One region of the Clostridium sp. JS66 genome, then DNA from elsewhere that is predicted to be linked to it. Evidence: riboswitches for the same ligand, from Rfam matches in the RefSeq annotation. Region 1 holds a riboswitch; each other region holds the start of a gene.
What was found. Region 1 has a riboswitch for cobalamin ahead of Q6H37_RS21970 (energy-coupling factor ABC transporter permease). Riboswitches for the same ligand answer to the same signal wherever they lie in the genome.

Region 2: linked by a shared signal. The riboswitch ahead of cobK (precorrin-6A reductase) and the one ahead of Q6H37_RS21970 (energy-coupling factor ABC transporter permease) in region 1 are both predicted to bind cobalamin.
Region 3: linked by a shared signal. The riboswitch ahead of Q6H37_RS01765 (ABC transporter substrate-binding protein) and the one ahead of Q6H37_RS21970 (energy-coupling factor ABC transporter permease) in region 1 are both predicted to bind cobalamin.
Region 4: linked by a shared signal. The riboswitch ahead of Q6H37_RS06120 (cobyric acid synthase) and the one ahead of Q6H37_RS21970 (energy-coupling factor ABC transporter permease) in region 1 are both predicted to bind cobalamin.

The regions. Positions count from the first base shown of each region.
Region 1 covers NZ_CP131467.1:4,772,200-4,775,547, reverse strand. Annotated here, with positions in the region: gene Q6H37_RS21980 (ECF transporter S component) at 1-396, shown strand, start outside; gene Q6H37_RS21975 (MtnX-like HAD-IB family phosphatase) at 582-1,214, shown strand; cobalamin riboswitch at 1,335-1,518, shown strand; gene Q6H37_RS21970 (energy-coupling factor ABC transporter permease) at 1,779-2,519, shown strand; gene Q6H37_RS21965 (energy-coupling factor ABC transporter substrate-binding protein) at 2,524-2,838, shown strand; gene cbiQ (cobalt ECF transporter T component CbiQ) at 2,838-3,348, shown strand, end outside.
Region 2 covers NZ_CP131467.1:4,135,470-4,138,817, forward strand. Annotated here, with positions in the region: gene Q6H37_RS19330 (energy-coupling factor ABC transporter ATP-binding protein) at 1-365, opposite strand, end outside; gene cbiQ (cobalt ECF transporter T component CbiQ) at 378-1,274, opposite strand; gene cobK (precorrin-6A reductase) at 1,343-2,137, opposite strand; cobalamin riboswitch at 2,261-2,458, opposite strand; cobalamin riboswitch at 2,880-3,059, opposite strand; gene Q6H37_RS19345 (response regulator) at 3,133-3,348, opposite strand, start outside.
Region 3 covers NZ_CP131467.1:359,886-363,233, reverse strand. Annotated here, with positions in the region: gene Q6H37_RS01770 (NAD(P)/FAD-dependent oxidoreductase) at 1-1,115, opposite strand, end outside; purine riboswitch at 1,312-1,415, opposite strand; cobalamin riboswitch at 1,569-1,759, shown strand; gene Q6H37_RS01765 (ABC transporter substrate-binding protein) at 1,904-2,857, shown strand; gene Q6H37_RS01760 (FecCD family ABC transporter permease) at 2,882-3,348, shown strand, end outside.
Region 4 covers NZ_CP131467.1:1,282,133-1,285,480, reverse strand. Annotated here, with positions in the region: gene Q6H37_RS06120 (cobyric acid synthase) at 1-1,438, opposite strand, end outside; cobalamin riboswitch at 1,616-1,800, opposite strand; gene Q6H37_RS06115 (ABC transporter ATP-binding protein) at 1,847-2,572, opposite strand; gene Q6H37_RS06110 (energy-coupling factor transporter transmembrane component T) at 2,578-3,348, opposite strand, start outside.

The sequences.
Region 1 (3,348 bases):
AATATGCAAAATTCTTATTTAGGAAAAATGTTTATGCATTTTGGCAAAAAAGCACAATATCTTGGAGTTGGATTTGTATTAATTGGAGCAGTAGCATTTGTTCTTCTTATAATAAACAATATAATAAATAGGCGTAATGATATTAATTATGGTTATGTTTATGATAACTTCTTTAAAATAGTTATCGCTACGGGAATAGCAGGAATTATAGTGTCTACCATAAATACCTATTTTATACTAATTTTCACACCAGCCGTTGCAACTAAAGGATTTATGATCTTGTGGATTCCAAGGATGGTAGAAACATTAGTTTTGACTGTTGTAAGTTCCTATGCAATATCAATACTCATGTACTCTTATAATGCTCTTTCAGGTAGAGTGCCTAAAAAGATATAAGATATGTAATAAAGAGATAACTTGTCACTATACAACTTAATGTGTATATTGACTTGTTATTTCTTTTTATATTTACTATATTATAATAAGGATTAAATAAATTTCTAATAGATTTAATTAAGTTAATTAGAATGGTTCTCATGTTAATTTGAGTTAAAATGGTAGTAAGACGAGGAGGAATTTAATTGAAAAAAGCTTTTGTAGTTGATTTTGATGGAACTATAACAGTACAGGATGTAGGATTTTCTATAATAAAGCAGCTGGCAGATGAAGGGTGGAAAGAAATAGGAGACTTGTGGGTAAGCAAAAAAATAGGAACCGCTCAATGTGGTAAGATGCAGTGGGATTTAATTAAACATGATGAAGAATACATAAAAAATTTTGTTAGAGAATTTCCCATAAATAGAGGATTTAGAGAGTTTGTTGAGGAAGTAAAGAAAAATTCCTATGAAATGATAGTAGCTTCTGATGGATATGATATTTACATAAATGAAATATTGAAAACATATGGTTTTCAAGGTCTGAAAGTTGTATGTAACAGCGCAAAATATGATAATGGTTGGAAATTATCTTTTTTAAATTCATCTGGAGAATGTGGATTTTGTGGAAATTGTAAAAAAAGAATAGTAGATGATTTAAAAAACAGAGGATATAAGGTTTATTATATTGGAGATGGTCATTCGGATATATGTGCGTCTAAAGATGCAGATGTAGTTTTTGCTAAATCTTTTTTAAAACAACACTATGAAAATAAAGAATTACCTTATCATAACTTTGATAATTTTTTTGATGTTTTAGAATATATGAAAAAAAATTAAGCTAAATACATGTAGAATTACAATTGTTATTTGTGTTGAAGCAATTGTTTTAAAAAATAGTAATTTCAGAATATTATGTTGACATAATTTGAAAAATAATGTACAATTTTAATTGTAAAATTAAATAGTGAAGTGTTAGGTTTATAACGTTAATTAAAAGGGAAAGTGGTGAAAATCCATTACAGCCCCCGCTACTGTATACGGCGACAAATTCTATATCCACTGGATCCTATGGATTTATCTGGGAAGGAAGAAGGAGGAAGACCCGTGAGTCAGGAGACCTGCCTAGTACTGTTTACTGCAATCTTTCGGAGGGAAAGAAGATGCATAAAAACTGTTATTTTATCTAAATTAACATAACCTAATTAAAAACGTACAAGGAAATTAGTTATGTTTAGGATAAACAGTATGTGTGCTTTTAAATTTGATTATTAGGAACTTCCAGAAGAAGTTCCTTTTTATTTTTATTGGAATAGTTTTGGCAATTAGTAGAATTTTTAGTAGTACGAGCACCATTATCGTTTTATAGGCTACGATTATTTATGTAATAAAAGGGGTGTAGTTATGTCAAAAAAATATCAAATTTCTTTAGGAATTTTTATTGCAATATTATGTATTCCTAAAAATGTGTTTGCAATGCACATTATGGAAGGATTTCTTCCACCAAAATGGTGCATTACATGGGGAATTGTATGTATACCTTTTATTGTGGTTGGATTATTTTCTATAAAGGAAAAAATAAGGTTAAATCCTAAAACAAAAATGTTAATAGCTATGGCTGGGGCTTTTGCTTTTGTTCTTTCTGCTTTAAAAATACCATCAGTAACAGGAAGTTGTTCACATCCAACAGGAGTGGGACTTGGAGCTATACTTTTTGGACCTACGGTTATGAGCGTTTTAGGTGTTATAGTTCTTATTTTTCAAGCATTACTTCTTGCACATGGAGGATTAACAACTTTAGGTGCTAATACATTTTCTATGGCAGTTGTAGGACCTTTAGTGTCATATTTTACATATAAATTACTAAAAAAATTAAAAGTATCACAATCTATATCAGTATTTTCTGCAGCAATGCTGGGAGATTTAATGACATACGTTACTGCATCTTTTGAGTTAGCATTAGCATTTCCAGATGCTACAGGTGGAATTGCAACATCTGTAATAAAGTTTATGGGTATATTTGCTGTAACGCAAATTCCATTAGCAATAAGTGAAGGAATATTAACAGTTATAGTTTTTAATCTTTTAAGTAATTATAACAAGCAAGAACTTATAGAATTAAATGTTATACCAAAGGAGGCTTAATGGTATGCATGTACAAACTAAAAACAATAATTTATTGAAAAAAAATTTAATATTAGCTTTCCTTGTAGTAGCCATTACTGTAGTCCCTATGTTGTTCTTAAAGCATGCTGAATTTGGTGGTTCAGATGATCAGGCAGAAAAGGCAATTACACAAATTAAACCTAATTATAAACAATGGGCTTCACCAGTTTGGCAGCCACCAAGTAGTGAGATAGAGAGCCTTTTATTTGCACTTCAGGCTGCTGTCGGTTCAGGAGTTGTATGTTACTATTTTGGATATATGAAGGGAAAATCTAAAAAAGACGGAAGTGAAAAATAATGATTTCTATAGATAAATTGGCATATGTATCAGAACTTAGAAAAGTTAATCCTATGGAAAAATTTATGTTTTCTATTTTAACTATGATATTGTGTATATCTTTAAATAATATAGTATATTCAATATTAGTAGTATTATTTATGGCAGCTATAACTATTTTTAAAGGTAAGATACCAGCTAAATCTTATGGTGAATTGATTTTAATTCCTTTAGTGTTCCTGGTTATTGGAATTGTTACAATAGCAATAAATACTGTTGGAGATAGTAAAGAAATACTATTTAGCTTTCACATTTTTAATATTAAACTTGGATGTACAAAAACAAGCTTTCTTATGGCTTCAAAAATATTTTTTAAAGCACTTGCATCAGTTTCATGCTTGTATTTTTTAGCACTAACAACTCCTGTATTTGAGATTTTAACAGTGCTTAGAAAATTTAAGGCACCTAAGTTATTTGTAGAACTAATGGGTCTTGTGTATAGATTTATTTTTGTATTACTTGATACAGCTA
Region 2 (3,348 bases), 640 kb from region 1:
TCATCAACTCTCTTTTTTACTTCTTCCTTTGGAAGTTTTAAATTCATAGGTCCAAATCCAACTTCTGCCATAACCGTAGATGCAATAATTTGGTTATCTGCATCCTGAAATACAATTCCAATGTTCTTTCTAAGCTCCTTTAAATTCTTCTTATTAACCACTGTATTCCGATAAATGACTTTTCCACGTTCTGGTGTAAATACGCCATTAATATTCAAGAAAAATGTAGATTTTCCAGATCCATTGGAGCCAATAACAGCAATTTTTTCACCTTCATGAATATCCACACTTACACTCTTCAATGCAACTTTTCCACTTCCATAAACATAATGCAAATCTTCAACCTTTAATATTGTTTTTTCCATAATAGCTCCCCCTTATCTCGTAAAACTCCATATTACAATTAAAAAAATTATGAATGCTGCTGCTGAAACAATATGTATTGTTTCCACCTTTTTATCTTCCTCATAAAATATTAGTTCCCCATCATAGCATCTGGCCTCCATAGCATCATAATATGAATTTGCCTTTTTCAGTGAAGTAACCAGCATATTACTTGCAATACTTCCAAATGTATAACAGGAGGTTTTAAAATCACAGTATCCCTCACGAGACTCTGCAGAGTTTTTCATCTTACTATATACATCCATTAAAATAAAAATATATCTATAAATCATATTCATAAGTTCTATAATAAGCTTTGGCACATGTGCTTTGCGAAGTACATAGATAATTTCAGAGGATGGAGTTGATAATGTCATCATCTGCAGTGCACTAATAGCTGCAAAAACCTTTAATATCAAAAATACAGCTTCCTTAAGTTTTAAATTAGAAGTGAATACATAGGCAAAACCAAGATACAGATTATATTGTCCTAAGGGCTGCCTTGAAAAATCAATGGCAATAGTAAAAGTACCCAATAAAATAAATGCTACGGGAATTGTCATTATTGACAAATATTCATGTAATGGAAGTTTCCCTTTTACAACTGTCACATAGGTCATTGCAATAATCACCATAATGGATACATATGGATTGTTAAGTACAATGCAAAGAATTAATATCAAAACAGAAAGTGCTACTTTAAAGGTAGGATTCCAATGTCTTATTTTTGAACTATAAGAATAAAAGTCAATAGAAAATCCTTCACCGTGTTTATGACCAATTCTATGATTGTGGTTTTTATTTTCATGATTATGATCATCATTATTTCCAATTTTAAAGAAAAACAAAGCTATCAAAAACATAATGCATAAAATAATAATTGTTTCCATATCGCACCTTCTTTCAATTTTTATCCATGTCAAAATAATGGTTTTTAAAATTCCTATTTTTTAAGTTTCTATATTATATTTGGAATACTTTTGGCTTTGATACTTATTTTCTTTACGAAATCAATTATTTCTTCAATTGAAGTCGTTTTATTTTCATAATTTTCATCAGATCTCTCAATCATAATTATTTTAATTCCTAATTTTCTAGCTGCACTTATTTTTTCTATAACGCCCCCGGTATTACCACTATCTTTTGTCACTAAAACAGAAGCATTGCAATACTTAAATATCTCCTCATTTAACTTTTCACTGAATGGTCCTTTCATTGCTATTATATTTCTTGAATTGAATCCCAGTTCTTCACATTTTTTTAACACCATCCAATCTGGAAGCACTCTAAGGTATACTCTGTTTCGATAGTCAGGAATCTTAGTGAAGGTTTCAATTTTTTTACTTCCTACCGTTAGTACGATATTACCTTCATATTCCAGGATGCGTTCATATGCTTCTTTATAATTTTTTACCTTTACAACGTCATAATCCTCATATACTACCTTTTCTCTTAGAAACCTAATATATGGTATTTCAGTCAGTTTACAAGCACTTATTACATTTCTAGATATGTCTACTGAAAAAGGATTAGAAGCGTCAATTATACACTTTGGCTGTACTTTATCTATCATATCAATGACGCTAAACTTATTGATCTTTCCCTGATAAATATCAATACTATCATCATGATCAATCAACTCACTGCCTAACTTAGTGGTGACCATTACGGTAACCTTTTCACCAATTTTATAAAGCTTGTTTATTATTTGCTTAGCATCCATTGTTCCTGCAATAACTAATACGTCTGACATAATTACCTCCAAAAATATTAAAAATAAATCATATATATAAAAAAAACTCATTGTCTCTCAAAAGACAATGAGTTAATACTAAAAATAGGCACACTGTATTAAACCTCCTCTATCTCTCGTAGAGTAACAGGTATTAAAACAGGCAGGTATTCTGGCTCAAGCATCATCATCACCTCTTGCCTTCCCGATTATTCAGTGGCATTCTCAGAGGGACTCCTCTTTTACAGCGGCGGGACCGCGTGGGATTTTCACCCATCTTCCCTTTTCACCGATTTGTAACACTTCTTGATTACAATCGACACCTATTTAAACTATTATATTGTTCAAAAATATACAAATTCTATCAAAATTTAATCTTTATCACACTAAATCTTCATATAAAAATTACCATATTACATGTTTATATAATATCTATTAAATATATTTTTGTCAATATTTTATACAAAATCCAAGAAATTTTTACTATATTAGTCAATATGTCATACGAACTTTCATAAATCCAAGTTCTATATGTTATAAAAAAAGGTACACTTACTAAAAAGTAAGTGTAAAGTAAGTTTTATAAAGGGATTAAATATATTTAAATTAACACTATATAATAAAAGAGGCTCCTTTCGAAGTCTCTAATAAACAATTATAAAATACATATTCTGCTGCATCTAATACTGCTAATTTTAAGTTAAACTCAAAATACAACGGTATTAAAATGACACTATTTATGCATTTTCTCTCCCTCCGAAAGACTATGACAAAAGCAATAGGTAGGTCTCCTGACTCACGGGTCTTCCTTATTCTTCCTTCCCAGAGAGATATCTCTCCAGTGGACATAGAACTTGTCTCCGTATACAGTAGCGGGGGCTGCAGTGGATTTTCACCACTTTCCCTTTTAATTAATAAATAAACCTAATACTTTATTATTTAATTTTACAATAATAATTGTATATCTATTTTTGAATTATGTCAATCTTTTTATAATTTAAAATATTTTATCAACCTTAATAATTTATTCCTATAACTTTATCCATAAAATATTCTCTATTAGGATACATATGTCTTCTTATTGTTTCTACTAATTGTTCAGTTCTAGTAGATTTCAATAGATAATCATTTGCCCCTATCCTTATGGCTTTTTGTACAAGATAAAAATCTTCACAAGCACTTACAAATATGATAATTTTATTTTCATCTCTGTTTTTTATTAATTCTGCTGC
Region 3 (3,348 bases), 1.9 Mb from region 1:
GGCAAGGTATGCCTTATATTTGTTTGATCTAATTCTTTCTGCCAGGTTCTCTTTCCATCTAATATGTCTCCATACCTTTGAACTAGTATTCTGCCATTACCTAACATATTAACTAACTCAGCTACCTTTTTTCCATACTCTATAGGTTGATTAAAAGGTTCTGAAAAATTATGGGAACTCAATATAGCCAAATTAGTATTATCAGATTTTCTTTCTTTATAAGAATGTCCATTGACTATTGCTAAGTTATTATCATAGTTCTCCTGGCTGACAAAGCCTCCAGGATTTTGACAAAAGGTTCTAACTTTATTTTTAAAAGGTGCTGGATATCCTATGAGCTTTGATTCATATAAAACATTGTTTACCTTTTCCATAACCTCGTTTCTAATTTCAACACGAACACCTATATCTACAGTACCAGCAGAATGATTTATTTCATGTTTTATACACATATCTTTAAGCCAGTCTGCTCCTTTTCTACCTGCTGCCACTATTATTTTATCAGCATACAAGTCTTCTTTTTTAGTCCTAGTTTGTGAATCAGCTATTTTTATACCTTTTGCTGTTCTATCTTCAATAATCAAATCTTCAACTACAGTATCAAACTTAATTTCTATTCCAGAATCTAAAAGATATTTTTGTATTTTTAAATATATTTCTTGTGCTTTTTCTGTTCCTAAATGTCTTATAGGACAATCTACTAATTTAAGTCCTGCTTCTATAGCTTTTATTCTAATTGCTTTAACCGCTTCAGTATTCTCTAGTCCCTCTACCTTTGTGTCTGCACCAAATTCAAGATAAATTTTATCTGTATATTCTATGAGCTCTTGAGCTTTGTCAGTTCCTATTAAACTTGGCAGATCTCCTCCAACCTCATAGCTTAATGATAATTTACCATCTGAAAATGCTCCTGCTCCTGAAAAACCAGTTGTTATATGACAGTAAGGTTTACATGAAACGCATTTTTTCGTTTTTTCTTTAGGACAATATCTCTTATCTATACTTCTTCCTTGTTCAACCATTAAAACTTTCTTATTAGATTTTTGTCTAACTAGTTCCAATGCAGTAAATATTCCTGATGGACCAGCTCCTACTATTATTACATCATACTTCACAATAATCATCTCCATTACAAAATCATTAATTATTTTTCCCTTAATAAAGAAAATATTATTACATTTTCGTCAACAATTTAGTTCGTACCATTGCGAACAATATATATTTTTTTCAAATGGATCATCTTTAATTTTACATCTTTCACACATTTACTTAAAGGAAAATTCAGCATAGAAAAGCATGAAAGTTGTAGTCTAAATAAGCATATGCACTTATAGCCTACAACTATTTAAGGTAGCTCGGTAGAGACATCCAGCCCGTATTGCTAGATTTATACAAGTGAACATTAAACAATATTCTCTTAAAAAAGTTCTTATTACAAAGAAATTTTACTCTATATTTTCGTAAAATGCAATAGTTTTTTATATAACTTCTTTTACTAAACACATTATTCTTATAATATAAATTATACAATTTAAATAGAGCGATAACATCAAAATAGTGTTATAATTAATTTAATAAAAGTTTTAGGTACTTATTAAGTTTAACAACTTATGAGTTTAAAAGGGAAATAGGTTAAAAGCCTATGCGGTCCCGCCACTGTAAGGATGAGTATATTAACATTATGCCACTCAGTAATGGGGAAGGCCTTAATATATGATGAATCTTAGCCAGGAGACCTGCCTAAAATTATAGATATTGATTCACCTTACGCGGATAAGGGGATATTAGCACATTTTTGCTTTTAACCATTATTCGTTTGGATAATGGCTTTTTTAATTGTTTTAAAATACGAAGCATCTTTTTATTTGTATATAAAAAAATCAAATTAAGGAGGAATATAAAAATGTATAAATTGAAAAAAACATCTTTTATTTTACTTATTGTTTTCCTATTTGCTTTTTCAGCAATTGGATGTAATCAAAACAGCTCAACTTCTTCAAATGAAGATAACAAACAAGTTGAATCAGTAAAAAATACTACTTATCCACTTAAAATAAAAGACTCACTTAATAGAGAGGTAACTATAGAAAAAGAACCTAAAAAGGTTATATCTATAGCACCCAATATTACAGAAACTATTTATGCTCTTAACAAAGAAAATACCTTAATAGGAAGAACTGATTTTTGTACATATCCTAAGGAAGCTAGTAAAATTCAATCTATTGGTGGACTTACAAATCCTAATATTGAAAAAATAACTAATTTAAAGCCTGATATAGTTATAGCTTCCAATCATTTCAGGGAACAGGATTTAAAAAAATTAGAAGAGCTTAACATAAAGGTCGTAGTGCTTTCTGGTCCTGAAAGCTTTCAAAGTACATATGACATTATAAGAAATGTGGGTAAAATCCTTAACGCTAATGATAACGCTAATTCTATAGTTTCTAATATGATAAAAAAAGTGGATTATGTAAAAGCAAAGGTTAAAGATAAAGGTACTCCAACTGCTTACTATGTAGTAAGCTTTGGTAAAAGTGGTGATTTCACTGCCGGTAAAGATACTTTTGTAGACACAATGATTACTACAGCTGGTGGAAAAAATACCGCTTCTGATGTAACTGGATGGAAATATAGCTTAGAAAAACTTATTGAAAAAAATCCGGATATAATTATATGTTCAAACAAGTTTAATTCAAAAAATCAAATTAAAGTACAAGAAGGATATAAGGATCTAGATGCTGTAAAAAAGAATAAACTTTTTGAAATTGATGAAGATATTATTAATAGGCAGGGTCCTAGATTAGCTGATGGTTTAGAAGCTTTAGCCAAGACAATCCATCCTGATGCTTTTAAATAGTATATTTACAGAAGGGATTTAGTTATGAATTTAGATGATAAGAAAAAAATGATAAGATTCATGTTTCCAGTAAGCATAATTCTGTTATTTTGTATAATGCTATTGTCCAGTACTTTTGGAACAGCAAATATATCTTTTACTGAAACCTTAAATGTAATTTTAAGCAAAATACCATTTTTAAATAATTTTATTTCAATATCTGAAATACCTAAAAATCATATACTAATAATATCAAAAATTAGACTACCTAGGATATTTCTTTCTGCTCTTATTGGTATGGGACTTTCCATAGTTGGTGCTTCTTTTCAAGCAATATTTAAAAATCCAATGGCAGATCCTTATATTCTTGGTATATCCTCTGGTGCAGCTCTTGGAGCTGCTCTTGGATTTATATTTAAATTAGAAAGCTCTTTTTTAGGATCAGCTTCAATTACAATAACAGCATTTATAGGCTCAATTTTAACTACAGTAGTTGTATATACCATTGCCAA
Region 4 (3,348 bases), 2.8 Mb from region 1:
CTTTTTCTCTTAAATTTTCATATACATAAGATTTTTTAGTTTTCATACCTTTTTTTGATCTTATTTTATTTAAAATATATTCTCTAAAATCTACACCATCAAAAACTCCATGTATATAACTTCCTATAACATTTTCTTCATTATTTACAGCACCATCCTGAAGACAAACCTCTTCTCCATTCTTATCTGTGATTTCAAATAAAGGTTTTGCTTTTTCACCATAAGTACATATTCCCATATGTATTTCATAGCCATATACATCTATTTTTCTTTTTTCTGTTGAAGCTTCATTCTTATATACATCAAACTCTCTTATACTTTCTGCTTTTACCCTTGTAGTGACCTTTTCTTCCTCAAATACAGTATCTATATCCAAAAGACCCATAGCTTCTACCTCTGGAACTTCTGTTTCTACACCATAAGGATCTTTTATTATTTTTCCAAGCATTTGATATCCGCCACAGATTCCTATAACTAAACCATCTTTGCTGTATTCCTTTATGTGTGCTTCTATACCGGATTTTCTAAGCTTAAGTAAGTCCTCAATAGTATTCTTGCTTCCTGGAATTATAACTAAATCTGGATTTCCAAATTCTTCAACAGTTTCTATAAATCTTACTGATACATCCTCTTCACTCTTTAAGGAATCTAAGTCTGTAAAATTAGATATGTGTGGAAGCTTTATTACAGCTATATCTATAGGTGCTGTCACTCTCTTGTTAAACTCTACTGCACCATCTTCATCTTCTAATGCCAAATGAAAATAAGGAATTACACCTAGACATGGTATTTTTATTATATCTTCTAGCATAGTAAGTCCTGGTTTTAATATTTCCACATCGCCTCTAAATTTATTTATTATTGTACCCTTAACTCTCTTCTTTTCTTCCTCATTAAATAGAACCATGGTTCCTGCTAAAGATGCAAATACTCCTCCTTTATCTATATCCCCAGCTAACAAAACAGGTGCATCTACAATTTCTGCCATACCCATATTTACTATGTCTCTATCTCTTAAATTTATTTCTGCAGGACTACCTGCTCCTTCCATAACTATGATATCAAACTTTTTTTCCATTTCTTCAAATTGCTCTTTAAGCATATCCCTAAATTGTAATTTCATATTATGATATTCCATAGCAGTACTATTACCATATACTTTTCCATTAACTATAATCTGACATTTTTTATCAGAAGTAGGCTTTAAAAGTATAGGATTCATATATGCTTCTGGTTGAAGTCCTGCAGCATAGGCTTGAAGCACTTGTGCACGCCCCATTTCCTTACCATCTAGAGTTATATATGAATTTAAAGACATATTTTGCGACTTAAAAGGACATACAGAATATCCATCCTGCGTAAAAATTCTACAAAGTGCCGTTACTAGTATACTCTTTCCTACTGATGATCCTGTGCCTTGAATCATAATTTTAGCCATACCAATCATTCCCCTCTCAAAATTTGTATAAACGAAAAAATTGTCCAAAAGTGCTCCATGCAATATCCCCATATTTTTAACATATTGCATATTGTTTGACTTTTAAGACAATTTTCTTTACAAAATAAAAAACCGGCAAATGCCGGAAGTACTATATTAAAAGTCCTTTCCCTCCGAAAGCATATGTTTTAATCAGGCAGGTCTCCTGGCTTATGAATCATTCTCCCCTTTGCCTTCCTCCAATATTAATATAGAGTGGCCAGTAAAGGTTTGTCCTCAATTACAGTAGCGGGGGCTGCTGCGGAATTCAACCGCATTCCCTTTTCACCTTGTTAAAAGGCACCTGAAGTTACAATATTCTCTTTTATAAATTTAGTTTATTACAATTAAGTTACTCTGTCAATAATTCTACTTTATATTATAATGAACTAAAAAATCGTTATCATTGATCACAGAATTATAATCATCATCTCTTACAATAGTATGTTCTTCTGAGAAAACTAAAGCCCTTTTAAATACATCTTGTACATATTCAAAATCATGGGTAGAACAAATTATAGTTTTACCACTGGAATTTAATTTTATCATAAGATCTTTCAAAAATCTTTTTCCTTTAGGATCTATACCATTCATAGGTTCATCTAAAACTAAAACCTCTGGATTTAAAGCTAAAACACTAGCTATAGCTACCCTCTTTTTCTCCCCACCACTTAAATTATATGGTTCTCTTTCTCTAAGATCCGCTACATCTAAGAGCTTTAGGCAATCTTCAACTCTCATATTCACTTCTTCTTCCTTTAAACCCATCTGCCTTGGTCCAAATGCTATTTCATCATACACATTAGAACAAAAAAGTTGTGCATCTGAATTTTGAAATACAAAACCTACACTTTTGTGAAATAATTTGCAAAATTTATTATCTTCTAACTTTTTGCTATTTATTTCTTCACCCTTAAAACAGTATTTTCCTTTTTTTGCGAATTCTATTCCATTTACAATTTTCAAAAATGTGGATTTACCACTGCCATTAGGCCCTATTAAAGCTACAGCTTCCCCTTCTTTAATACTTACATTTATATTTTTTAGTACATCTGCATTTTTGTATTTAAAATAAACATCTTTAAATTCAATCATCCTTATCACATCCTAGCAAAATAAAAATACATTAATATAATTACTATATTTATTATAACATAAGCAAAATCCTTAAAAGAAAAACTAAAGCTTGAATAAGACACATACTCTCCTGTGAATCCTCTACATTCCATGGCGGAATACATTTCATCACCTAATTCCTTTGATTTTAAGAAAAGATTTCCCATTACTTTAGATAAAGAAGAGTATTTACCACTATTTACACCTATAGATCTTAACTTTAGAGCATAAATCATTTCTAGAGAAAATTCTCCAAGAATATAAATATATTTTATGGTTATATCGAACACTAATATGAATATATCTGGTATGAAGAAGTTTTTAAGTGCTTTTGTTATGTCATGCCACTTAGTAGTATAAGATAAGATATTTATAGCTAATATAGTACCTATTACTTTTAAGATAAGAAGTATACTATTTCTTACATTTCCCATCATTATAGAAGGTATAATCATAATAAATGTAAAAATTGGTACCACTATGCTTACTGCTAAAATTTTTTTTATGTCTTCTATGTCTAATAAACTCAAAGTAAATAGCATATATACATCCACAACTAATATGTACATAAGATTCTTAGACATTGACAAAAATATTATGTTTATAATTGTAAAAATCAATTTTATAGATGGATTAAGCTTGTACATAAAATTATTACTAACTTTGTTGCTTCTCTTTATTAATGATAAAATACTTAGAAGTCCCACTATAGTTTTATCTATAAAACTATCTTTGTCAGCTTTAGGTACATAGTC